Regions from separate parts of the Arthrobacter sp. TE12231 genome, predicted to be linked through region 2. Evidence: riboswitches for the same ligand, from Rfam matches in the RefSeq annotation. Region 2 holds a riboswitch; the other holds the start of a gene.
What was found. A riboswitch is a leader RNA that binds a small molecule or an ion and turns the genes downstream of it on or off. The one in region 2 is predicted to bind glycine.

Region 1: it holds a riboswitch for glycine, as region 2 does, so the genes downstream of both, lipA (lipoyl synthase) here and gcvP (aminomethyl-transferring glycine dehydrogenase) in region 2, are expected to answer to the same signal.

What each region holds. Positions count from the first base shown of each region.
Region 1 covers NZ_JBSSFS010000001.1:3,783,716-3,795,549, forward strand. The annotation lists gene ACVWYS_RS16930 (2-oxo acid dehydrogenase subunit E2) at 1-814, shown strand, start outside; gene ACVWYS_RS16935 (acyl carrier protein) at 843-1,085, shown strand; gene purU (formyltetrahydrofolate deformylase) at 1,181-2,047, opposite strand; gene cycA (D-serine/D-alanine/glycine transporter) at 2,090-3,529, opposite strand; gene ACVWYS_RS16950 (methylenetetrahydrofolate reductase) at 3,519-4,352, opposite strand; gene lipA (lipoyl synthase) at 4,372-5,403, opposite strand; glycine riboswitch at 5,562-5,659, opposite strand; gene ACVWYS_RS16960 (FAD-dependent oxidoreductase) at 5,828-7,081, opposite strand; gene ACVWYS_RS16965 (hypothetical protein) at 7,614-7,805, shown strand; gene ACVWYS_RS16970 (gluconokinase, GntK/IdnK-type) at 7,907-10,186, opposite strand; gene manD (D-mannonate dehydratase ManD) at 10,176-11,405, opposite strand; gene uidB (glucuronide transporter) at 11,435-11,834, opposite strand, start outside.
Region 2 covers NZ_JBSSFS010000001.1:3,442,062-3,453,895, forward strand. The annotation lists gene gcvT (glycine cleavage system aminomethyltransferase GcvT) at 1-413, opposite strand, end outside; gene gcvP (aminomethyl-transferring glycine dehydrogenase) at 426-3,314, opposite strand; glycine riboswitch at 3,354-3,470, opposite strand; glycine riboswitch at 3,472-3,570, opposite strand; gene ACVWYS_RS15395 (TetR/AcrR family transcriptional regulator) at 3,803-4,342, opposite strand; gene ACVWYS_RS15400 (MFS transporter) at 4,411-6,009, shown strand; gene ACVWYS_RS15405 (SRPBCC family protein) at 6,015-6,488, opposite strand; gene ACVWYS_RS15410 (ArsR/SmtB family transcription factor) at 6,499-6,858, opposite strand; gene ACVWYS_RS15415 (Dps family protein) at 6,982-7,461, opposite strand; gene ACVWYS_RS15420 (sigma-70 family RNA polymerase sigma factor) at 7,628-8,446, opposite strand; gene flgN (flagellar export chaperone FlgN) at 8,701-9,216, shown strand; gene ACVWYS_RS15430 (carbon storage regulator) at 9,229-9,477, opposite strand; gene ACVWYS_RS15435 (hypothetical protein) at 9,487-10,818, opposite strand; gene ACVWYS_RS15440 (flagellar biosynthesis protein FlhA) at 10,796-11,834, opposite strand, start outside.

The sequences.
Region 1 (11,834 bases), 340 kb from region 2:
CGAAGCCGGTCCCCCGGGGGCCGTCCTCCCGGAGGCCGCCGTCGCGGTTTCCGGGCCTGAAGCCGCACCCGCTGTACCGGAAGCCGCACCCGCTGCTCCGGAACCGGAAGCGCCGGCTAAAGGGAAGCCGTCGTCGGAGGCCCGCGAGCGCGTGGCAAGCCTGCGCCGCGCCATCGGCGCCCTGATGACGCGTTCGAAGCAGACCATCCCGCACTACTACCTCAGCACCACGCTGGACCTCCGGGCCGGCGTCGAGTGGATGCAGTCCGTCAACGCGCACCGGCCCGTAGCCGCCCGGCTGGTCCCCTCCGCGCTCCTGCTCAAGGCCGCGGCGCTCGCGGCCAAGGAAGTCCCCGAAGTGAATGGCTTCTACGACGGCGGGGGGTTCCGGCCCAGTGCGGCGGTGCACCTGGGCGTTGCGGTGGCCCTGCGACAGGGCGGCCTGGTGGCCCCCGCCATCCACGACGCCGACACCCTGCCCCTGGACGTGCTGATGGAGCAGTTGCGGGATCTTGTCAGCCGGGCCCGGGCGGGGCGTCTGTTGCGCGCCGAGATGGCCGATCCAACCCTGACGGTGACCAACCTCGGAGACCTCGGCGTGGACAGTGTCTACGGCGTGATCTACCCGCCCCAGGTCGCGATGGTGGGTTTCGGCCGCGTGACGGAACAGCCTTGGGCCCAAAACGGGCTCCTCGGGGTCCGGCACGCTGTCATTGCGACGCTCTCGGCGGACCACCGGGTCAGCGACGGGTTGCGCGGCGGCCGCTACCTGGCCCTGATCAACGAGCTGTTGCAAGAGCCCGAGCATCTGTGACACCCAACGCCAGGAAAGCGGAGGAACCATGAACGAACAGGACGCCCGGGCGGCCGTGCACGCCGCGATCGGCGAAGTGGCCCCCGACGTCGACTTCGACGACGTCGACGAGGACGCCCGGCTGCGCCAGGACCTGGAACTCGATTCGCTGGACTTCCTGCGGCTCGTGGAAACCATCGACAAGGCCACCGGCGTGGACATTCCGGAGCGCGACTACCCGGCCGTTGCCACCGTCAAGGGCCTGATCGGCTACCTCGCGGCACGCGGCTAACCCCCAGCGACTGCTCCGTAACCGCCCTTTTGGAGGCTCTAAAGGGCGGTTACGGAGCAATCGACGGCGGCGAGGGTCGACCCATAGGACCTGTCCTACCGCAAGACGACGGTCCGGTTGCCGAGGAGCAGGACCCTGCCCTCGCAGTGCCAACGCACGGCATTGCGCAGGGCGGCGCACTCGGCATCCCTGCCCACCGCCACGAGGTCGTCGGCGGTGTAGGTATGGTCCACGTCGATGACCTGCTGCGAGATGATCGGGCCCTCATCCAGCTCGGCATTGACGTAGTGGGCGGTGGCGCCCACGGTCTTCACCCCACGGTCGTAGGCCTGGTGGTAGGGCTTGGCCCCCTTGAAGCTCGGCAGGAAGGAGTGGTGGATGTTTATGGTCCGTCCCGCGAGTTTGGCTGATAGTCCGTCACTGAGGACCTGCATGTAGCGGGCCAGGACCACGAGTTCCACGTCGAATTCGTCAACGATTTCCAGAAGCCTGGCTTCGGCCTCCGGCTTGGAGTCCTTGGTCACCGGCAGGTGGAAGAACGGGATGTCGTGCCACTGCACCAACCCCTCCTGATCGCGATGATTGGAGACCACGGCGACGATTTCCACGGGGATGTCGCCGGTCCGCGCCCTGAACAGAAGGTCATTGAGACAGTGGCCCATCCTGGACACCATGACCAGGACACGGCGTTTGCGGCCGTGCGGCTCCAATTGCCAGTTCATCTGCCATTTCTCCGCCAGGACCGTAAAGTCGCGGCGCAGCTGCTCGGTGCTGAAGGACTCCGGGGCAGAGGAGAAGTGGACGCGCATGAAGAAGTGCCCTTCCCCGCGGTCTCCGTACTGTTTGTTGTCGATGATGTCGCAGCCGTGGTCCAGCAGGAACCCCGAGATCGCGTGGACGATACCGGGAGACTCCCGGCAGTCGAGAGTGAGCACGTGTTCAGACGTGGCTGTATGTTCCATGGGTTCCTGGGGCGAACCCGTCGTCGGTGTGGTGTTCATTGCTCAGGCTTCCTGTTCCATGTCCCGGGCGAGTTCGGCCTGGAACGTCGCGTAGCGGGCTAGGTGCGTGGGGCGGCGGCGCAGGATGTACCATGCGATGCCGAGCAAAATGAACCAGACCGGGGTGAATAGCAGGGCCGTGAGCGTGTCAGGCTGGGTGGTCAGCGTCCAGAGCACGAAACCGAAGAAAGCGAAGACAACCCAGACCATGGCAATGCCGCCGGGCATCTTGAACTTGGAGGCGTCGTGCAGCTGCGGGCGGCGCCGGCGGAAGGCGATGTAGCTGGCCAGGATGATGGACCACACGAAGACAAAGCAGACAGCGGACACGGTGGTCACCATGTCGAAGGCCTTGCCGATGTCCTGTCCCGCGTACATCAGCACCACGCCGGAGAGCAGCAGTACGCAGGAGAGGAACAGGGCGTTCTGCGGGACCTTCCGCCGGGAGAGCCCGCCGAACACGCCGGGAGCGTCACCTTCCTGGGCCAGTCCGTACACCATGCGTGAAGTGGAGTAGATGCCGGAGTTGGCCGAGGACATCGCCGAGGTCAGGACCACCAGGTTCACCACGGTGGCGGCGGCACCCAGGCCGGCCAGTGAGAACATGGCGATGAAGGGGCTGTGGCCGGCCTGGAACTGGGTCCACGGAATGACGGACATCAGGATGATCAGGGCGCCCACATAGAAGAGCAGCACACGGATGGGAATGGAGTTGATCGCCTTGGGCAGATTCTTCTCCGGGTCCTTGGCCTCGGCAGCCGTGGTGCCCACCAGCTCAATGCCCACAAAAGCGAACACGGCAATCTGGAAACCGGCCACGAAGCCCATGAATTCATTCGGGAAGAAGCCGCCGTGACTCCACAAGTTGCTGAAACTGGCCGGTCCGGCGTCGGAGCTGAACCCGCTGAAAATCATGAACAGACCCACCACGATCAGTGCCGCGATGGCGATAATCTTGATCAGCGCGAACCAGAACTCCGTCTCGCCGAACGCCTTCACCGTGGCCAGATTCAGCAGCAGCAGGATGGCGATGGTAACCAGGCCGGGGATCCACAAAGGTAGCGCCGGCCAGAGTTCCTGCGAGTAGCCCGCAATGGCGATGACATCCGCAATCCCGGTGATCACCCAGCAGAACCAGTAGGTCCAGCCGGTGAAGAAACCTGCCCAGGGGCCCAGTAGGTCCGCGGCAAAGTCGCTGAAGGACTTGTAGTTCAGGTTGCTCAGCAGCAGTTCGCCCATCGCCCGCATGACAAAGAACAGCATGAAGCCGATGATCATGTACACGAAGATGACGGAGGGTCCGGCCGCCGAAATCGTCTTGCCCGAGCCCATGAACAGGCCGGTGCCGATGGCGCCGCCGATCGCAATTAGCTGGATGTGCCTGTTGCTGAGCTGCCGCTCAAGGTGCGGTTCCTGGTGGGAAGTTACGACTCTAGTTGTCACGTGTTGCCCTTCGAATCAATGCCGGCTGAAGTGCTGCTGGGGTTAACGCTTGATCAGGCCCGTCAGGGACCGCGTCAAGGTTGTTGAAGCTGTAGAGATGGATGCCCGCGATGCTGCCGGGCTGGCTTTGCAGACCCGTCACCAGACTCTGGGGCGAGTACCTGTCCCCGCTCAGGAGCTTGCGCGCCAACGGCCCCTTGCGGCTGAGGAACTTCAGGGAACTTCCGACGCCGATCTGCGCGGCGAGGGAAACCAGCTTGGTCCGCGGGACGGCCCCGGCCACCCCGGCCCAGACGGGCAGTTGCACGCCTTCCCGGCGGAGGAGCGCCGCGTAGTCAAGGATTTTCGGCGCGGAGAAGCACATCTGCGTGACGACATGCGTGGCCAGGTGCTGCTTGGCCAGCAGGGCGTCCACGAGGTCCAGGGCACCCACAGCGGGGTGTCCCTCCGGGTAGCCCGCAACGCCTGCCCGCATCACTCCGCCGGTGTACTGCGCGATGTCTTCCAGCACCGGGAGGGCGGACCCGTACGGACCCGCCTGCTGCTTCCGGTCTCCGCCGATCACGAACACCTCACCGATGCCGGCAACATTGCAGTCGCGGAGGATTTCGGTCAGCTCGACACGACCAGGCAGGCTCCGCGCCGCGAGGTGCGGAATGACGGAGTAGCCGTGCAGGCTAAGCTGCACCGCGGCACGCATGGTCCGCTCGATGCCGTGGTGGGGCAGGCACGTGACGGTAAGCGTGGTGCTCAAGGGCACCAGGGCCGTGACCTGCTCCACGATTCCCTCTGAAGGGATGATTTCGATTCTGGTGGGGATCATCGTTAGTCCTCTGCAGGTGTCAGACGCCGGCGTGCGCGGCGAGGATGGAGCTGGCTTCCTGGCGGGTGCTGCCGGAGCTTTCGATGTGGGCGAGTTGGGCCGGGATTTCCCAGCCCTTCTTGCGCATCGCGGTGGCCCAGAGCCGGCCGGCGCGGTAGGAGGAGCGCACCAGGGGTCCGGACATGACGCCCAGGAAGCCGATCTCGTCCGCTTCCTGCTGCAGGTCCACGAATTCCTGCGGCTTGACCCAGCGGTCCACCGGCAGGTGCCGTTCGGACGGGCGCAGATACTGGGTGATCGTGATGAGGTCGCAGCCGGCCTCGTGCAGGTCCCGCAGGGCCTCGGAAATCTCGTCGCGGGTCTCGCCCATGCCCAGGATCAGGTTGGACTTGGTCACCATGCCGTGCTTCCGGCCCTGGGTGATGACGTCCAGGGACCGCTCGTAGCGGAACGCGGGACGGATCCGCTTGAAGATCCGCGGCACGGTTTCGACGTTGTGGGCGAAGACCTCGGGCTTGGAGTCGCAGATCGCCTCGATGTGCTCGGGCTTGCCGGAGAAGTCCGGGATCAGCAGTTCGACGCCGGTGCCCGGGTTCAGCTCGTGGATCTTGCGGACCGTCTCGGCGTAGAGCCAGACGCCCTCGTCGGCGAGGTCATCGCGGGCCACCCCGGTCACGGTGGCATAGCGCAGGGCCATGGACTGCACCGAGCGGGCCACCTTGGTGGGCTCGAAGACGTCCACCGGGGAGGGCTTGCCGGTGTCGATCTGGCAGAAGTCGCAGCGGCGCGTGCATTCGGAGCCGCCGATCAGGAAGGTGGCTTCCTTGTCTTCCCAGCATTCGAAGATGTTGGGGCAGCCGGCCTCTTCACACACCGTGTGGAGGCCTTCCTTCTTGACGAGGTTCTTGAGCTGGACGAACTCGGGGCCCATCTGGACCTTGGCCTTGATCCATTCCGGCTTACGCTCCACCGGTGTGGCCGCATTGCGCTGCTCAATGCGCAGCAATTTCCGGCCATCTGGAAAGGTGGGAGGGGACGACTGAATGGCCATGAAGGAACTCCATAATTCAGGTGGCATTTTGGGTGCCACGATGATTCGGGTTCCTCCCCGCTCTGTATTGGACCTGAGAGTTTCCGCAGACCCTGCTGTTACAGGGTGCCGCTTGCACCGTCGGTGAGTCCGGTGACCGGACTGCTTTCCAGAGTTGCCTCGCCGCGGCGGTACGTGGGCCTGAGAGATTCCTGGGGAGGATTTGCTCCTACGGCGCCTGCTGAACGTACCGGCAGGACTCTCCCGCCGCAGATCAAAAGCATGTATGACTTGTCGTGATACTGATCACACGGTAGCCCTTGACTGGACCGCACGCAAAAATTACGTCACGCGAGTCACATATTTCCTCGCCCGGCCAGCGTCCCTCTGCCATTGTGGGATGGCGGTGAAGCGCCCAATGGGGCAGTATGACCGCCCAGCGCGGCTAGGGCTGCGGCTGCGGTCGGGGTTCGGCGCGCCGGGCGAATGCCGGGGCATGCTCGGGCCGCGGACCAAAGGCAATAAACCGGGGAATGATGGTGCGGACCGCTGGAACGCGCCGGGCCACGAACAGCGCCGCGGCTGGAACTTTTGTCCGCTTCCCGGACATGATCGGGCCGAAGATTGCCCGCTGCATCACCCTCTGGGCAGTCTGCACAATGACGGTGGGCAACCGCCGCCGTCGTTCGACTTTCTTGAGGTCTGCCGTGGTCACATGGCCCCGGAGCAGTGCGGGGGCAAGGGACTCGGCGGCGGCCGCGGCGTCCTGGATCGCGAGGTTGATTCCGACGCCGCCGGCCGGGGACATGGCATGCGCGGCGTCGCCGATGCACAGCATGCCGTTGATGTACCACCGGTGCAGCCGGTTCAGGCGCACGTCCAGCCAGTGGAGGTCATCGAGGGAACGGATGGCGTCAACGCGGTCGGCGAGGTCCGGGCGCAGCGCCGCGACCCGGCGTCGGAATCCCTCGACGCCTTCCGCGCGGATCCGGGCGTCGGTGCCTTTCGCGGCGAGGTAGCCCATTTGGTAGTAGTCATTGCGGAACAAGGCCAACAGCGCCTCGCCGGGTCCGAATGCCGGCACGAGCCCGGCCACCTCGCCTGCTTCGGAAGGGTTCCGGGGCAGCCGGAACCACCAGGTGTCGAAAGGCACCGGAAACTCCTTCGGCGCGAGGCCGGCCTCGGTGCGGAGCACGGAATGGCGTCCGTCCGTCGCGACGACCAGGTCCGCCAAGAGTTCGCCGTGAGTGCCGTCCGGGGTCCGGAAGCGGATTCCGCGGACACGGCCCCCGTTGCGGACCAGCCCGGTGGCGGTGTGGCTCATCAGCAGGGTGAACCCCGGTTCCTCGGCCGCGGCGGCGCCGAGGAAATTCAGGAAATCCCACTGCGGCATCATGGCGATGTAGTTGTACGGCGGCGGCAGCGCATCAAAATCACCCATGGTCACGGGCGGCCCGCCGGGAACCGGAAAAGCAACATTCTTCAGGCGACTCTGCGGCAGCCGGCGGAATTCCTGGCCGAGGCCGAGTTCGTCAATCAGCCGGATGGTGGAGGGGTGCACCGTGTCGCCGCGGAAATCCCGCAGGAAGTCCGCATGCTTCTCCAACACCGTGACCCGCACCCCGGCCCGGGCCAGGAGCAGGCCCAGCATCATCCCCGCAGGCCCGCCGCCCACCACCGCGCATCCGGTCTTCTCCATGGCCCCCACGCTACGCCTGCGACGGGCGCCGCGGGAGTGGTTTTCGCGTCGGTTTTTCGTGTGCGCTACGGCTTCAGACTGGCGCTACGGGGATCCGCGTAGCGCCGGTCCGAAACCGCAGCGGCGGCCCGGCTGGAGGGCTCAGAGCCGGGTCAACAACTACAACGTCATCTGGCGGGCTCAGCACTGGGTCTTGCAGAACTGCGACGACTAGCCGGCCGATAGCCAGCCTCCGCGCGTAGGAACTGCCCCGGCATCTGTCATGGGCCCGGGGCTTTTCTTTACCCGCGAGGGCGGTCGGGGCCCATTCCGGCTCCAGGAATTGCTCGGGGGAGAACAGCAGTGGGCACAGCGCCTGGGGTTCTGATCAGGGTGATGATGACGGCATGGCTCATGGCGCCGCCGGTGTGGTGCCCAAGCGCGCCTCCTCGGCGGCGTGGGTGTGTTACGGGTGCGGGAAAACTGCGGAAACATTGCGTGTAGACTCACGGCACCGCACATGGGGTGCGGAGCAGCATTCTTTGGGGGGAACGTGGCTGAGAAACTCACACATTTGGATGACCGACACGATCGGGTCGTTGAGCACTACGAAATGCCGGCGCTTATCGAGCGGATCCAGAATGTGTTGGATGTCAACGGCGTCCTGACCGTTGCGGACTACCGCAGAGAACTTACGGCAGCCCGCAACGATGCGCAGGAGCACTCGGCCAGCTACGACGCCTAGGACACGTAGGCGAACGGGATATTGCCGACTCCCTGCGGACTGGTGCCATTCAGTCGGCAGAGAGCCTGCTCTAAAACCTCTAGAATCCCAGGTAAAAGGGCTCAGAGCCGGGTGTCGAAGGAGTCGCAGAAGACGTTCTCGTTGAACGTGCCCTGGAACTCCGATTTGCCCTGGATCTTCTCGATGGCAGCCCGGATGGCCTCCGGCGTGCCCGCGTGGGCGTGGATGGCCGTCTTCACCATCGGCACGTCAATGAGGTGGTTGGGCTGATTGAGCGAGACGAACACCGTGGGCACCTCGGTGGCGTACCAGGGGATCTCGGCCGCCATGGGCGTTGACCACTTGATCCGGATGGCCGCCTCCTGGGCGAAGCCTTTCACGTTGGCGAAGACGAACGCGGCGTCGTACTTCTGCGCGTAATCCCCCGTGGCTTCCTCGGAGATGACGGACATGAAGTTCACCCCGGTCTCGCCGGCAATCTGGCGCTGCTCGGCTGTCTTGAAGACATGGACTTCAAAGCCGGCTTTTTCGAGCTCGTCGCGGACCACGTCCAGATAGGCCAGCGGGTCGGCACGGGTGAAGTCCGCGCCGCCCGAGATGCCGTAGAGGCGGATGCGTTTGTGCGTCCGGGGCGTGATGGGCAGGTTGCTGGCAGTGTCCTTTACCAGGGTGACGGTCTTGTCGGCGATCTCCGCGGCAATCGCCCGGTGGGCCTCGCTCCCGATCAGCTGCAGCGCTTCGACCGGCGGGACGAGGGATTCCCGCGCGGCCTTGTGCAGGCCGAGTGAGGCCTTCAGTCCCAGAATCCGGCGCAGGGCGTCCTGCAGCCGTGCTTCCGTGATGACCCCGGACTTGTACCCCTCGAGCATGTACCCGAAGTCCTCGGCCGGGTTCCGGAAGAACAGGAACATGTCGCACCCGGCGGCAATGGTGGCAGGGACGAGCTCGCTGCGCTTCATGGCCTGGGTGAGGCCGATCATCTGGGACGCGTCGGTCAGGACGAGCCCGTTGAAGCCGAGCTCGCCGCGGAGCAGGTCCTGCAGTAGCTCGGGCGCCAGGGTCGCGGGCAGGATGTCCTCCGCCGCCAGCCCGGGGCGGAAATGCCGTGACAAGTCCGGCGCACCGATGTGGCCGACCATGATCGACTGCACCCCGTGCCCGATCATCTCCCGGTACACGTGCCCGTAGGTCCGGTTCCACTCCTCGTAGCCGAAGGTGTTGTAGGAGGTGACCACGTGCTGATCGCGTTCGTCCAGACCATCACCCGGGAAGTGCTTCATGGCGCACACGGTGGGCGATTCGCTGATGCCGTCGAAGTATTCCTTGGCCCGTTCCACCACGATCTCCGGGGTGTTGCCGAAGGCACGGGTGGAGATGACGGTGTTCCGCCAGTTGTAGTGGATGTCCACGATCGGCGCGAAGGCCCAGTTGCAGCCCAGCGCCGCGGTCTCCACACCGGCCACGCGCCCCATCTGGCGGGCGATGTCCTTGTCCGGGTGCGAGCCCGCCTGCAGGTGCGTCGAGACGAACGTCCCGTCGTCGCAGCTTCCGGCTCCCCCCATTTCCGGGTTGGAGGCCACCAGCAGCGGGATGCGGGTCTTGGATTGCGCGTAGCGGATGTGTTCCTGCACGGCGGCGGCGGGGCCGGGCCGGTAGCGCATGCCGCCCACGTGATACTGCTCCAGGACACCGTCGAGGTATTCCTGGGAGTAGTCGTTGTTGTGGTTGATGAACAGCTGCCCGATCTTTTCCTCGAGCGACATCGAGTCGATGGTCGAGTCCACCCATGCAACGGCGGCGTCGTCGAGGTTGAACGGAGCGGCCTTCAGGTCCACAAGGAACCGGGTGGCATCGACCTGCCGGCCGCCGAGGGCCGCTACAGCTTCGTCAACGATCTGCTTCACTGGCGTGGCGATGTCCACTACAACACTCTTTTCGTCGGCCTGGAGTTCTTCGAGGGTTTCCAACTGCGATTCCAGCAGTGAGAGCGGCATGAAGTGCCCCGGACGCGCGGCCATGCGGCTGCTGAGCAGTTCCCGGCTCCCGTGCAGGTGCACGAACACCACGGAGGGATCGCCGCTGCGGATGATGTCCCGGTAGGCGCGCTTGAGCGCGCTGCACGCGATGATCAGGCCAGCGTCCGACGCCGCGAAGCGCCTGCCGATTTCGGCCAGCCACGGTGCCCGGTCGTCGTCGTTCAACGGAGTGCCCGAAGCCATCTTGTCGATGTTCGACTGCGGGTGCAGTGAGTCGCCGTCGAGGAATTCCGCGCCGAGGCGCTCGGCGATGGCCGCGCCCACGGTGCTCTTGCCGCAACTCGTCACACCCATCACCACAATGTGGCGGGGGGCGGAGCCGGCGGGGTTCAGCTCACCAGTCATGAACGGTGCCGTCGACGAGGCGGTTGTAGGGCAGGTAGGCCTGCTGGTACGGGAAGGCCGCCGCGGCTTCCTCGTTGAATTCGACGCCGATGCCGGGCTTGTCGCCCGGGTGCAGGTAGCCGTCCACGAACGTCATGGACTGCTCGAAGACCTCGTTGGTCTTGTCCGAGTGCTGCATGTATTCTTGGATGCCGTAATTGTGGATGGCCAGCCCGACGTGCAGCTGCGCGGCGAACCCGACCGGGGAGATGTCAGTGGGGCCGTGGAAGCCGGACTTGATCTGGTACTGCGCGGCGAAGTCCATGACCTTCTTCAGCGGCGAAATCCCGCCGAAGTGCGTGGACGCGGCCCGGACGTAGTCGATCAGCTGTTCCTTGATGATCGTCTGGTAGTCATACACGGTGTTGAAGATTTCACCGATGGCCAGCGGGGTGGTGGTGTGCTGGCGGACCAGGCGCAGGGCCTCCTGGTTTTCGGCCGGGGTGCAGTCCTCGAGCCAGAAGAGGTCGTAGGGTTCCAGCGCCTTGCCGAGCTTGGCGGCCTGGATCGGGGTCATCCGGTGGTGCCCGTCGTGCAGCAGCGGGATTTCCGGGCCGAACTCGTTGCGCACGGCCTCGAACACGGTGGGCAGGTGGCGCAGGTAGGCGCGGGTGTCCCAGTCCTCTTCCTGCGGGAACGCCCCACGGCCGGCGGGCTCGTAGTCGTACCGCTCCCCCGAGGCCTGTGCCTGCGCGGCGACCCCGTAAACGGCCTTGATGCCGGGGATGGCGGTCTGGATCCGGATGGACTTGTACCCGAGCTCCAGGTGCTCGCGGACGGAATCGAACAGGGAGGGAATGTCCGCGCCGGAGGCGTGGCCGTAGGCGCGCAGCCCGTTCCGGGACGCGCCGCCGAGGAGCTGGTAGACCGGCATCCCGGCCAGCTTGCCCTTGATGTCCCACAGGGCCATGTCGACGGCGGCGATCGCGGCCATCGTGACCGGGCCGCGGCGCCAGTAGGAGCTCCGGTACAGGAACTGCCAGGTGTCCTCGATCCGGTGCGGGTCCTTGCCGATCAGCAGCTGCGCGACGTGCTCCTTCAGGTAGGCGGCCACGGCGAGCTCGCGGCCGTTGAGGGTGGCGTCGCCGATGCCGGTGACGCCGTCTTCTGTGGTGATCCGCAGGGTCACGAAGTTCCGGGAGGGGCTGGTCACGAAGACTTCAGCGGCAATGATTTTCACAACAGGTCCTTGTCTGGGTGGTGGGTGGCTTAGTTGCTGGGGGCCAGCGGTGCGGCATCGGCGGGAACGGTGCCGTCGGCGTCGTTCCGGGAGGTTCCGACGGCGATTCCGACGGCGCTGCCGGCACCGGCGGTGCGGCGGGCCTGGATTTCGGTGAGGATCCGGGCGTGCATGGTGTCGGTGAGCGTGTACTTGGCCATCACGAGCACGGCCAGGATGGTCATGATGGCAGGCAGTGCGCCGGCGGCCAGCTGGATGCCGAAGACGGCGTCGGGGGTCTGGACGGCGCCGGATTTGTAGCCGCCCAGGGCCAGGGCATAGGCCGCGAGCGCTCCCCCGACGGCCTGGCCGGTCTTGCGGGTGAAGGAGAACAAGGCGTAGGTGATGCCCTCGGTCCGGACGCCGGTCTTCCATTCGCCGTATTCGACG
Region 2 (11,834 bases):
TCCTGGACGGTGACCTCAAAGCCTGCAGCGCGCTCAGCCATGGCAGCTGCGACCACCTTGGCGTTGCCCGCGTTGGGGACCACCAGGAACTTCTGCTCGCCACGGCGGTAGGTGATGAGGTCGTCGATGATGCCGCCGTCCTCGTTGCAGATCAGCGAGTACTTGGCCTTGCCGATCGCCATGGCGGAGATCTTGCCGACCAGGGCGTAGTCGAGGAAGGCCGCGGCGTCCGGGCCGGTGACCCAGACTTCGCCCATGTGGGAGAGGTCGAACAGGCCCGCGGAGTTGCGGACGGCGTGGTGCTCGGCGAGTTCGGAGCTGTACTTCAGGGGCATCTGCCAGCCGCCGAAGTCCGTGAAGGAGGCGCCGAGCTTCTTGTGCTCTTCGTACAGGGCCGTGTAATTCTCAGTCATCGTTGGCTGTCCTTAGTTGGCGGAGGCGGAGTCGTCGGAGTGGTCCTCGAAGGCTTCGAGGGGTGGGCAGGAGCAGATCAGGTGGCGGTCGCCCGCGGCGCCGTCGATCCGGCCGACCGGCGGGAAGTACTTGTCCTGCTTGAGCGTGTGGACCGGGAAGACGGCCTGCTCGCGCGGGTACTCGCGGGTCCAGTCGGTGCTGATCACCGCGGCGGCGGTGTGCGGCGCGTTGCGCAGCGGGCTGTGCTCCACGGTGAAGTCACCGTGGGCCACCTGGTCGATTTCGGCGCGGATGGCGACCATGGCCGTGATGAAACGATCGATCTCGCCGAGGTCCTCGGATTCGGTGGGCTCCACCATCAGGGTGCCGGCCACCGGGAACGCCAGGGTGGGGGCGTGGAAGCCGTAGTCGATGAGACGCTTGGCGACGTCCTCGGCGGTCACGCCGGTCTTGGCCGTGAGCTCGCGCAGGTCCAGGATGCACTCGTGGGCAACCAGGCCGCCTTCGCCGGTGTAGAGCACCGGGAAGGAGTCGTTCAGGCGGGCCGCGATGTAGTTCGCTGCCAGGAGGGCCGACTTGGTGGCTTCGGTGAGGCCCTGGCCGCCCATGAGCTTCACATAGGCCCAGGAGATCGGCAGCACGCCGGCCGAGCCGTAGCGGGAGGCGGAGATCGGGGTGCCGTCGGCGCCGTTGGCCGGGTCCGCAGCGTTGCCCGGCATGAAGGGTGCCAAGTGTGCCTTGGCCGCGACCGGGCCGACGCCGGGGCCGCCGCCGCCGTGCGGGATGCAGAAGGTCTTGTGCAGGTTCAGGTGCGAGACGTCGCCGCCGAACATACCCGGCTGGGCCAGCCCGACGAGGGCGTTGAGGTTGGCGCCGTCGATGTAGACCTGGCCGCCAGCGGCGTGGACGGCGTCGCAGACCTCGCGGACGTCGGCGTCGTACACCCCGTGGGTGGAGGGGTAGGTGATCATGATCGCGGAGAGCGCGTCCTTGTGCAGCTCGATCTTGGCCTGCAGGTCGGCGTGGTCGATCGTGCCGTCGGAGGCGGTGGCCACGACAACGACCTTCATGCCGGCCAGCACGGCCGAGGCGGCGTTGGTGCCGTGCGCCGAGGCCGGGATGAGGCAGATGTTGCGCTGGGCGTCGCCGCGGGAGAGGTGGTAGCCGCGGATGGCCAGCAGGCCTGCGAGCTCGCCCTGGGATCCGGCGTTGGGCTGGATGGAGACCTGGTCGTAACCGGTGATCTCGGTCAGCTGGGCTTCGAGGTCCTCGATGAGTTCGCGCCAGCCGGCGGTCTGGGATTCCGGGGCGAAGGGGTGAATGGAGGCGAATTCCGGCCAGGAAATCGCTTCCATCTCGGCCGTGGCGTTCAGCTTCATGGTGCAGGAACCCAGCGGGATCATCGTGCGGTCCAGCGCGAGGTCGCGGTCTGAGAGGCGGCGGATGTAGCGCAGCAGCTGGGTCTCGGAGCGGTGGGTGTTGAACACCGGGTGCTGGAGGTAGTCGGAGGTCCGCTCGACGGCGGCGTCCAGGACGAAGCCATCTACGGAATCCACCACGGTGGCCCCGAAGGCGGCGACGACGTCGGCGACGATGCCCGCCGTCGTGGCTTCATCGGCGGAGATGCCGACAGTGTCGGCGTCGATGGCGCGCAGGTTAATGCCCTTGGCGTCGGCGGCCGCGATGATTTCCGCGGCCTTGCCGGGCACGGAGACGGTGATGGTGTCGAAGAAGGAGGTGTGCAGCACGTCCAGGCCCGCGGCCTTCAGGGAAGCGGCGATGGTCTTGGCGTGCCCGTGGACGGTCTGCGCGATGGCCTTCAGTCCGTCGGGGCCGTGGTAGACGGCGTAGAAGGAGGACACGATCGCCAGCAGCGCCTGAGCGGTGCAGATGTTGGAGGTGGCCTTCTCGCGGCGGATGTGCTGCTCGCGGGTCTGCAGGGCCAGACGGTAGGCGGGGACGCCGGCGTTGTCCTTGGAGACACCCACGAGGCGGCCGGGCATGGAGCGCTCGAGGCCCTTCTGGACGGCCATGTAGGCAGCGTGCGGACCGCCGAAGAACAGCGGCACGCCGAAGCGCTGGGCGGAGCCGACGGCGATGTCCGCGCCCTGCTCGCCCGGGGACGTGATCAGGGTCAGGGACAGGAGGTCGGCGGCGACCGTGACGAGCGCGCCGCGCTCCTTGGCCTCGGCGATCACGGCGCTGTGGTCAAACACCCGGCCGGAGACGCCCGGCTGCTGCAGGACGACGCCGTTGATGACGCCTTCCGGCAGGCCCTTGGACAGATCGGCGACCTCGACCTCGAAGCCGAGGGCTTCGGCGCGGCCCTTGACGATCGCGATGGTCTGCGGGAGGCAGTCGGCGTCGAGGACGGTCTTTCCGTCGTGCGCTTCCTTGTTCTTGTTGGCGCGGCGCATCATCAGCACGGCTTCCGCGACGGCGGTGGCTTCGTCCAGCAGCGAGGCGTTGGCGATCGGCAGGCCGACGAGGTCCTGGACCATGGTCTGGAAGTTCAGCAGCGCCTCGAGCCGGCCCTGGGAAATTTCCGGCTGGTAGGGCGTGTACGCGGTGTACCAGGCCGGGGCCTCGAGGATGTTGCGGCGGATCACGGCCGGGGTCACGGTGTCGTAATAGCCCTGCCCGATCATCTGCACGGCCGTCTTGTTCTTGCCGGCCAGCTTGCGCAGCTCGGCGAGGACTTCCACTTCGCTCAGGGCCGCGCCGAGAGCGAGGTCGGAGTCCTGGCGGATGTCTTTCGGAACGGCGGTGTCCACAAGGGCGTCGACGGTGTCGTAGCCGACAGCCTTCAGCATGGCGTCGACGTCGGACTGGCGACGGGCACCGATGTGCCGGTCGACGAAGGACGTGGAGGCTGGGGTAACAGTCACAAGGAACTCCATAACTCAGGCGGCGCTGGGTACGCCACATTGATTCGGGTTCCTCCCCGCTCTGTATTGGACCTGAGAGTTTCCGCGCAGCCGTGCGTATAAGAGGGCTTCGCTTGCACCGTCGGTGAGCACAGCGTGTCGAGGACAGCCTGCCACTTTCCAGAGGTGCCTTGCCGCGGCGGTACGTGGGCCTGAGAGATTCCTGGGGAGGATTTGCTCCTACGGCGCCTGCTTGTACCTACTTGCAGGACTCTCCCGCCGCAGATCAAAGGCGTATTCAATTGGGTGTTCAATCGGGGGTGACAACAGTCACAACAATCATTGTCCTATGCCGGGCGCGCGTCCGCAAACTCCCGCCCGCCTTCGGCCCCACGTTACGAGGAGCGGCGGCACCGCGAATTCGCCGGAAACGTGCCGGGTCGCCGTAACGTTCGAGCGAACTCGCACTCTTCCGGCGACTTCGGCGGACTCGGAGGTCGCAGCGCGAGCAGTTCAGGGCCTCAGCGGCGCAGCTTCTCGACGGCGGCCAGGAGGCCCTCGACGTCTGCCTCGATTTCAGCGGGCGGACCGGCGGGCCCCCGTCCGAGCATGGCGTTGAAGTACAGCCCGTCCCCCATGTACAGGACCGCCTTCGCCATGGCGGGCCCGACGTCGGCCGCCAGCAGTTCCAGCCAGCTCGCCTGGCCTGCGGCGAAGCGGCGCTGGGTTTCCTCGTGCGCCACCTCGGCGAGCCGGGTGGCCGCCACGAAAACCCGGTCCATGGGCGTGTCCGCCCATACCGAGGACTTGATGAAGTACGCCGCCGCGCCTTCCGGAGCCGCGGCCATGGCGGCGACATCCGCGGCCAGATGCCGGTCCAGCCGTTCGAGCAGGACCGAGATCATCGCCTCCTTGGTCGGGAAGTGGTAGAGCAGGCCGCCCTTGGAGACGCCGGCCCGCCGGGCGACGGCGTCCAGCGTCGCGGCGCGTTCGCCCACTTCGATGAGCAGGGATTCAAAGGCGTCGAGGACGGCCTCGCGGGCCACCGGTTTTCTGGGCATGCTTCCCATCATGCCCGTCCGGCCCCGCATTTCTTAACTGTACCGTCCAGACGGTATAGTTATGACTCATGAGCACCACATCGACTACCACAGCCACCAGCAACCCGGCGGCCACCCGGCCCCAGGCACCCTGGCGTGACTGGGTGGCGCTGGCCCTGCTGATGTTCCCCGTTCTGCTCGTGGCCGTGGACAACACCGCTCTGACCTTCGCCCTGCCGGCCATCGCCCGCAGCCTGTCCGCCTCCGGCGTCCAGCTGCTCTGGATCATCGACGCCTACCCCCTGGTCCTGGCCGGGCTGCTCGTCGCGATGGGCAGCCTGGGCGACAGGATCGGCCGCCGCAGGCTGTTGTTCGTGGGCAGCGCGGGTTTTGCCGCGGTTTCGGCCGCGACGGCGTTCGCCCCGAGCGCCGAATGGCTGATCGCCGGCCGCGCGGGGCTAGGCCTCTTCGGCGCCATGCTCATGCCCTCTACGCTCTCCTTGATCCGCAACATCTTTCCCCAGCCCAACCGGCGCCGCCTGGCGGTGGCCATTTGGGCCGCGGGCTTCTCCGGCGGTGCCGCCCTCGGCCCGATTGCCGGCGGCTGGCTCGTGGAACACTTCTGGTGGGGCGCCGTCCTGCTGGTCGCGGTGCCGATCATCCTGCCGCTGCTGCTGCTCGGGCCGGGGCTGATCCCGGAATCCCGAGATCCGAAGCCCGGCCGCGTGGACGCGCCCAGCATCATTTTGTCCCTGCTGGTCATGGTGCCCGTGGTCTATGGGATCAAGGCGCTCGCCACGCACGGGCCGGCGCCGGAGGCCTTCGCGAGCATCGGCGTCGGCCTGTTGATGGGCTATGTCTTTATCCGGCGCCAGCGCAACCTGGCCGAAGGCCACAGCACAGCCCGCGCGACGGGCCACAGTACCGCGCCGATGCTCGACGTTAGCCTCTTTGGCAACCGGATCTTCAGCACGGCCATCATCGCCAACGTCCTGGCGCTGTTCTCCTTCAACGGCTTCATTCTCTTCCTGGCCCAGCACCTGCAACTGCTGGAGGGCCAGTCCCCCTCGGCCTCGGGCGTCGCCATGGTCCCGGCCCTCATCGCCACCGTCGTTGCCGGCCTGCTGGTGGTCCCGCTGGTGCGGAAGGTCCGGCCCGGTTTCGTCGTGGCCGGCGGCCTGCTGCTGAGCGCGGCGGGCTATTTCATGGTGGCGTTCGGCGACCACAGCCACGGGCCGTCACTGCTCCTGGCCGCCCTGATGGTCCTCTGCCTGGGAGTGGGTGCCGCGGAGACCATCTCCAACGACCTGATCCTGGGCGCCGCGCCGGCCGACAAGTCGGGGGCCGCCGCCGCGATCTCCGAGACCGGCTATGAGGTGGGGTCCCTGCTGGGCACCGCGATCCTCGGCTCCATCCTCACGGCCTCGTACCAGGGCAACCTCCGGCTCCCCGCGGGTGTGTCCGAGCTCGCGCCGGCCGGAGCGACGAGCCAGGCCGGCGAAACCCTCGCCGGCGCGGTGGAGCTCGCCGGGATGCTCCCCGCTCCCCTGGCGGAATCCGTGACGTCGGCCGCGCGTACTGCCTTCGACTCCGGCGTCCACATCACGGCCGCCATCGCACTGGTCCTGATGTCCGGGGCCTGCGTCCTGGCCGCGATCGTGCTCCGTACGGTGCCGAAGGCCAAGTAGCAGGCTCAGTTGCCGTCGACGTACTTCTGCAGGGCGTCAAGGAGCTCGCCCGTGCCTTCCTTGCGCCCGGCGACCTGAGCCCCGTCACTTTCCGGGGACCCGGTGAAGAAGGCGCCCTGCTCGGTCAAGGTCAGCAGGGTGCCGTCGCCGTCGGGCTCGAGTTCGACCGTACTGAGCGAGACGGACATGCGTCGTCCATCGAGCAGCATTTCGTAGCTGTAAACGATCCGCTCGTTCTCGACGATGTCGTGGTAGATGGCATGCATGGTCGAAACCCAGCTGCCCACCGGACCTCCGACGTCGGTCTCGCGGCCGCCCTCCCGGAAGTCGAGGCTGGATTCGCCCTGGTACCACTCCGGCGGACCGCCAAACCACTTCTTCTTGCTGGCATGGTCGGCAAACGCGGCAAAGACGCGCGACGGCGGTGCGTTCAGCCGGCGCTCCAGGGAAAAACTCGCGTGCGTAACGGGGACACTCATGACGGACTCCTCATTGCTCAGTGTGGAGGCTGGGATCCAGGAATTGCTCCAGCCGGTCGAGGCGGCGCTCCCCCGGCGTCCGGCGCTGGCCCAGCCAGTCCTCTGCGCGCCGGACTGTGACAGGGTCGATGCTGCAGCTGCGGACCCTGCCGATCTTTTCGCTGCGGATCAGGCCGCTGGCTTCCAGGACCTGCAGGTGCTGCACAACGGCGGGCAGGCTCATCCCGAACGGCGCGGCCAGCTGCGAGACCGAAGCCGGCCCGTCGCAGAGCCGGACCACGATTGCGCGGCGGGTGGAGTCGGCGAGCGCGTGGAAGACGCCGTCGAGCTCCCGCTCACTGAGACCGCGGACCGCTGAATTGTTAAGCACATCGTTAAGTATTCGCCGGTCCGGAGGGAAGTCAAGAGGGCGCTTAAACGCAACGGCCGGCGCCGGGACAACCCGGCGCCGGACACTGTGTTTTAGGGAAGGGCGGGCGGTGGGAGCCGACCCCTACTTGCTTTCAGGTGTGGTCACGCTGGCGGTGGCCTTCATGGTTTCCGCATTGACCATCCAGGCGTACTGTTCAAACTTCGCAATGAACTCATGCAGGAGGTCTGCGGTGGTGGGGTCTTCCTCGTCCACTTCATCGTGCACCTTGCGCATTGTGCCGACGGCCGCTTCCAGGGCCGCGACAATCCGTTCGATGGCGTCCTTGGTGTTGATCAGGCCCGCGGGGAACTCCGCGAGTGCGGTGGATTTGGAAACCGTGGAGCTGCGGCCGTCCGGCAGGGCGTGGAGGGCGCGCATGCGCTCGGCGAGGTCGTCGGCGAATCCCCGGGCGGCGTCGATGATTTCATCAAGCTGAAGGTGGAGGTCCCGGAAGTTGGTTCCCACGATGTTCCAGTGCGCCTGCTTACCCTGGACATGCAGTTCAATCAGGTCCACCAGAACCGCCTGCAGGTTGTTCGTCAGTGTGGGTGATGCTTTCATGCGTCCTCCTCGATAGAACCGGTGCAGTGAAGGCCTCGTGCGCCATCTGGTGGCGCTCCGGCCGGTATCTTCGACGCTACCGCAGGGCATCGCCGCGCCGCGATGGTTCCGGGAGGAATTTCTCAGTCAGCTTACTAAGTAGGCTGACTAACCGTGAAGGGCCCGCTCAGACAGCCTCGTTGAGGACCGGGCCTTGCGGAAAAATGGCCCGGGTGATGCCTCCCGAAGTGGCCTCGGAGAGCTGGCTGAGGTAATCGTTGCGGCGTCGGGGGGTAATCCTGGACTGGGGTTCGAAGGCCTGTTCGGGGTCGTCGGCGTAGTGGGCCGTCAGTCCGTCGCGCATTAGCCGGATGGCCTCGGACCGCTGCTGGGATACTGCGGCGTGCGTGGATCCGAGTTCCGCGGCGAGGTCTTTGACCGTCCGGTCACGGAAGTAGATTTCCTCGACAACGTAGCGCATCCGTTCGGGCAGGGACTTCACGGCGGCCCGGAGGTACTGGAGCCGTTCGTCCGCAAGCACGGAGTGCTCGGGTGAGAGGGTTTCAGCGGCGAGGGTGTCCACCACGGCCTCATCGAGGGGCGTCAGCGTGCGGGACGCATCGGCCAGCGCGGCCTCCACCACGCTTTGCTGGACACCCAGTGCGGACGCGATTTCGTCCACCGTCGGAGTGCGGCCCAGCGCGGACGCCAGCGTTTCCTGCACGGACATGGTTTCTTTGATCCGCCGGCGGGCGGAGCGGGTGGCCCAATCACTGGCCCGCATCTCGTCCGCGAAAGCGCCAAGGATGCGCCGTCGCGCAAACGCGCCGAAGGGCACACCGAGGTCCGGATCGAACGAATCGGCCGAGGTGATCAGGGCAATAGCGCCGGCAGAGGCCAAGTCATCGCGAGAAAGGTGTGACGCCTTTGAGCACAAATCTGAGACGAGATACCCCACCAGCGGAAGGTGCTGCGTGACCATCTCGTTGCGTTCCACGCGATTCACTACTGTGTCCCCCCATGAGACCGGATCCGAAGGGTCGTAGACCCTTAAAACGCCGAGAGCCGCACCCAAGAACGGACCGGTACTCCCCCCATAGGAGTCAGCGTTCGATAGTGGGGTGCAGCACCCATGGTGGAAACCTATCACTTGATCCGCGATCTGCGTGTACCCTCAGGAAAAAGCTTGGCCAAAAATGCGGTAACCGCGCGATCGCCTGTTTCAGCTCTGGTTCAGGCGGCGGCAAGGGAATGGGGCCCATGAGCGCAAGTGATCTCTCCGCAGCACTGTGGCAGGAGCGGCGACAGCTGGAGCTGCTCCTGTTCAGGCTGGAAACGCAGCGGCTGCACGTCGACGCCGGGAATCTGGAGTGGCTGAACTTCATGGCGTCCGAGGTCGAAACCGTGCTGGACCGCCTGCGCTTCGAAGCCCTGGCCCGGAGCGTCGAATCTGCGGCCGTGGCGGCCGAATGGGGCCTGCCGGCACAGACAACGCTCGTGGAACTGATTTCGGCCGCACCCGCCGGGCCCTGGCCCGAGATCCTGGGCGAGCATCTGGACGCCCTGCGTGGACTCCTGGCCCGGCTCGGCGAGGCCGCCCGCGTGAACGAACAGGCGCTGCGGGCGCTCCCGCTGCGGGGACGTCCCGGCCCGGCGGGCACGGCCGGGCTTCTGGATCAGCTCACTACGGCGGGGAACCTGGAGCGGTCCCTGGCCGTGGTGCGGCGCACGTCCCAGCCCCTCCTGGCGCAATACCTGGGCATGGAACGGGACTGATCCGGAGCCGGCTCAGTCGGCGGCGGGGGCTGCGGGCGGCGGCATGAGACCGCGCAGCGCGTCTTCAGTATCCGGTCCGGCTTCCGCCGCGGCGAGGTTTGCCGCCGCGATGGCCTCAATGACTTCCCGGCGCTGGATCGGCACGCCCCGGGGCGCCTCAATGCCTATGCGAACACCGTCACCGCGGCCTTCCAGAACCGTGATGACGATGCCGTCGCCGATCATGATCTGTTCGCCCGGCTTGCGTGTAAGTACCAGCATCCTCTCAATCTACCCTTCGCCGCGGGGAGCGCCGGACGATTCCCGCCGGTTCTGCCATGTCACATCAGGGCCGGCCGGGCGCGCGTCGATCCAGCCCACGGGCAGTCCCAGGGCGTTGACGCTTTCCGGGGTTCCGGTCTCCGAGGCGCCGACCACCGCCACGGCGGTCAGGTTGAGCTGGGCCGCGAGAACGCCGACCCAGCGCGCCGTGTCCTCATGCTTGCGCCCTGCGTCAACCACCACCCAGATCTGGTCGGCCGAGAGCGCGGCCACGGACTGCACCCGGGCCAGGGTGTTCCGGGCCCTGCCGATTCCGAACGCCACCAGGACGGTGCGCTCCGTGACCACAGCGTGCGCGCGGGCGGCCGTGGCGCCTTGGCGGCCGTCAACGTGCAGGTGGCCGTAGGCGGAGAGGTCGCCGGCGGTCCGCACATCGGCACCGCCGGCGGCCATCGACATCGCCAGGGCGGCATCCATGGCGTCGTCCCCCAGCCCGACCAGGGCCACGAGGTCGCCGACGCCGCTCAGCGGGACCGGGACCGGGACCGGGACCGCCGCCAGCGGCGTCTCGGGGCGCCCGGCGTCGCGGGCGGCAGCCACCTTAACGGCAGGGATCCCGGCGTCAGACGCTGGAACGGCAGGCGGGTGAACGATGGAACCGTGAACGGCGGGAGCTTGGGTTGCCGGAGTTCCGGGGGCGGAAAGCGGACCTGCGGGGGTTCCGGCGGCACGCCCCGCGGGACCGGCCACCGGTTCCGCCGGGGCGCGCAGTCCGGCGCCGAGCTGCTCCAGGATCTCGGCGAAGTCCCGCGACTCGGTGGAAACCCCTGCAGCTGCGGGCCGGTGCAAGCTCAGTTCAGCAGCGTCTGCCTCTTCCAGCAGTGCGGCGATGGCGGATCCGTGAAGGTGATGGGCCGGTCCGACGGCGGGCCGGCCCTCGGGCGGCCCGCCCGGCTCCCCGGCGGGGGACGCGGACGGAGCCGCCGCGGCCTTGGCGCCGGCGGCAGCGCCGGCGTCGAACTTCCCGGCATCGGGAAGCTTCCCTGCGGAGGCCGTCGCGCGGGTCCCGCCGGCGGCCGTGCCAATGGCGGGGCTGGCGGCGGGGTCTGCGTCGGCCCCGGCGAGGATGTCGGCGTCGGGCACCACTTCGCCGGTGACGACTTCATGCTTGGGCAGGACCTCAACCATGGCCTCGTAGCGGTCCTGAGCGAAGAGCCCGGCGATTCCGGGACTACTGACCCGTTCGGCGGACACGATCCTGGCGGCCGGCCCGTACTGCTGTTCCGCCTTGCGGCGGATCTCATCGAGCGAGGCTCCCTTAAGCCGATAGCGGTTCGGCATGGCGCACGACTCCTACTGTCTCGATCCGGACATTGGCAGAGGTCACCTCGCGGTAGGACAGCACCGGAACCGACCCCGGCTGTGCCCCCACGAGGCGGTGGATGGCCGGCCGGAGCGCCGGGGCGCACACGAGCACGGCTTGGCGGTTGGCGGCGGCCGCGGCGTCGACGGCGGAGCTCACGGACCGCAGCACGGCGTCGAGCCTGTCCTGCCCCATGACGATCTGGCTGCCGCCTTCCGCGGGCCGCATGTCCTCGAGCATGTGCTGCTCCAGGACGGGGTCGATCATGATGACGTTGAGTACCGGACCGTCCATGAACTTGGCCGTGAGGGCCGGGCCGAGGGCCTGCCGGGCGGCTTCGACGAGCGATTCCGGGTCCGTGGAAATCTTGGCGCGCAGCGTGAGGGCCTCGTAGATCCGGGCGAGGTCGTTGATGGGCACCTGCTCGTCCAGGAGCCCCTGGAGGACGCGTTGCAGCTCGGCGAGGGAGAGCAGAGCGGGGGTCAGTTCGTCGACGGCGGAGGGGCTTTGCTTGCGCACGCCCTCGGTCAGGACGCGGACGTCCTCGCGGGACAGCAGCCGGGCCGCGTTGGCCGAGACGATCGAGGACAGGTGGGTGACCAGGACGGAGACCCGGTCGATCACGGTGGCACCGGTCATTTCGGCGTTGTGGCGCATCTCCCCCGGAATCCACTTCCCGGCGAGCCCGAACACGGGTTCGATCATCGCAGGACCGGGGAGCGAGTCCAGGTTGTCGCCCAGGGCGAGCATCTGGCCGCTGGGGGCCGTGCCGCGCCCGGCTTCCACGCCCGCGATCCGGATCGAATAGGTGGCCGGCGGCAGGTCCACACTGTCCCGGGTGCGCACCGGCGGGATGACGAGGCCCAGTTCCATGGCGATCTTGTGCCGGAGGGAGCGGACCCGGGCCAGGAGGTCGTCAGAGGCGCCCGAGACCATGTCCACGAGGTCCGGAGCCAGCAGGATCTCCACGGGGTGGATGCGCATGTCCTCCAGA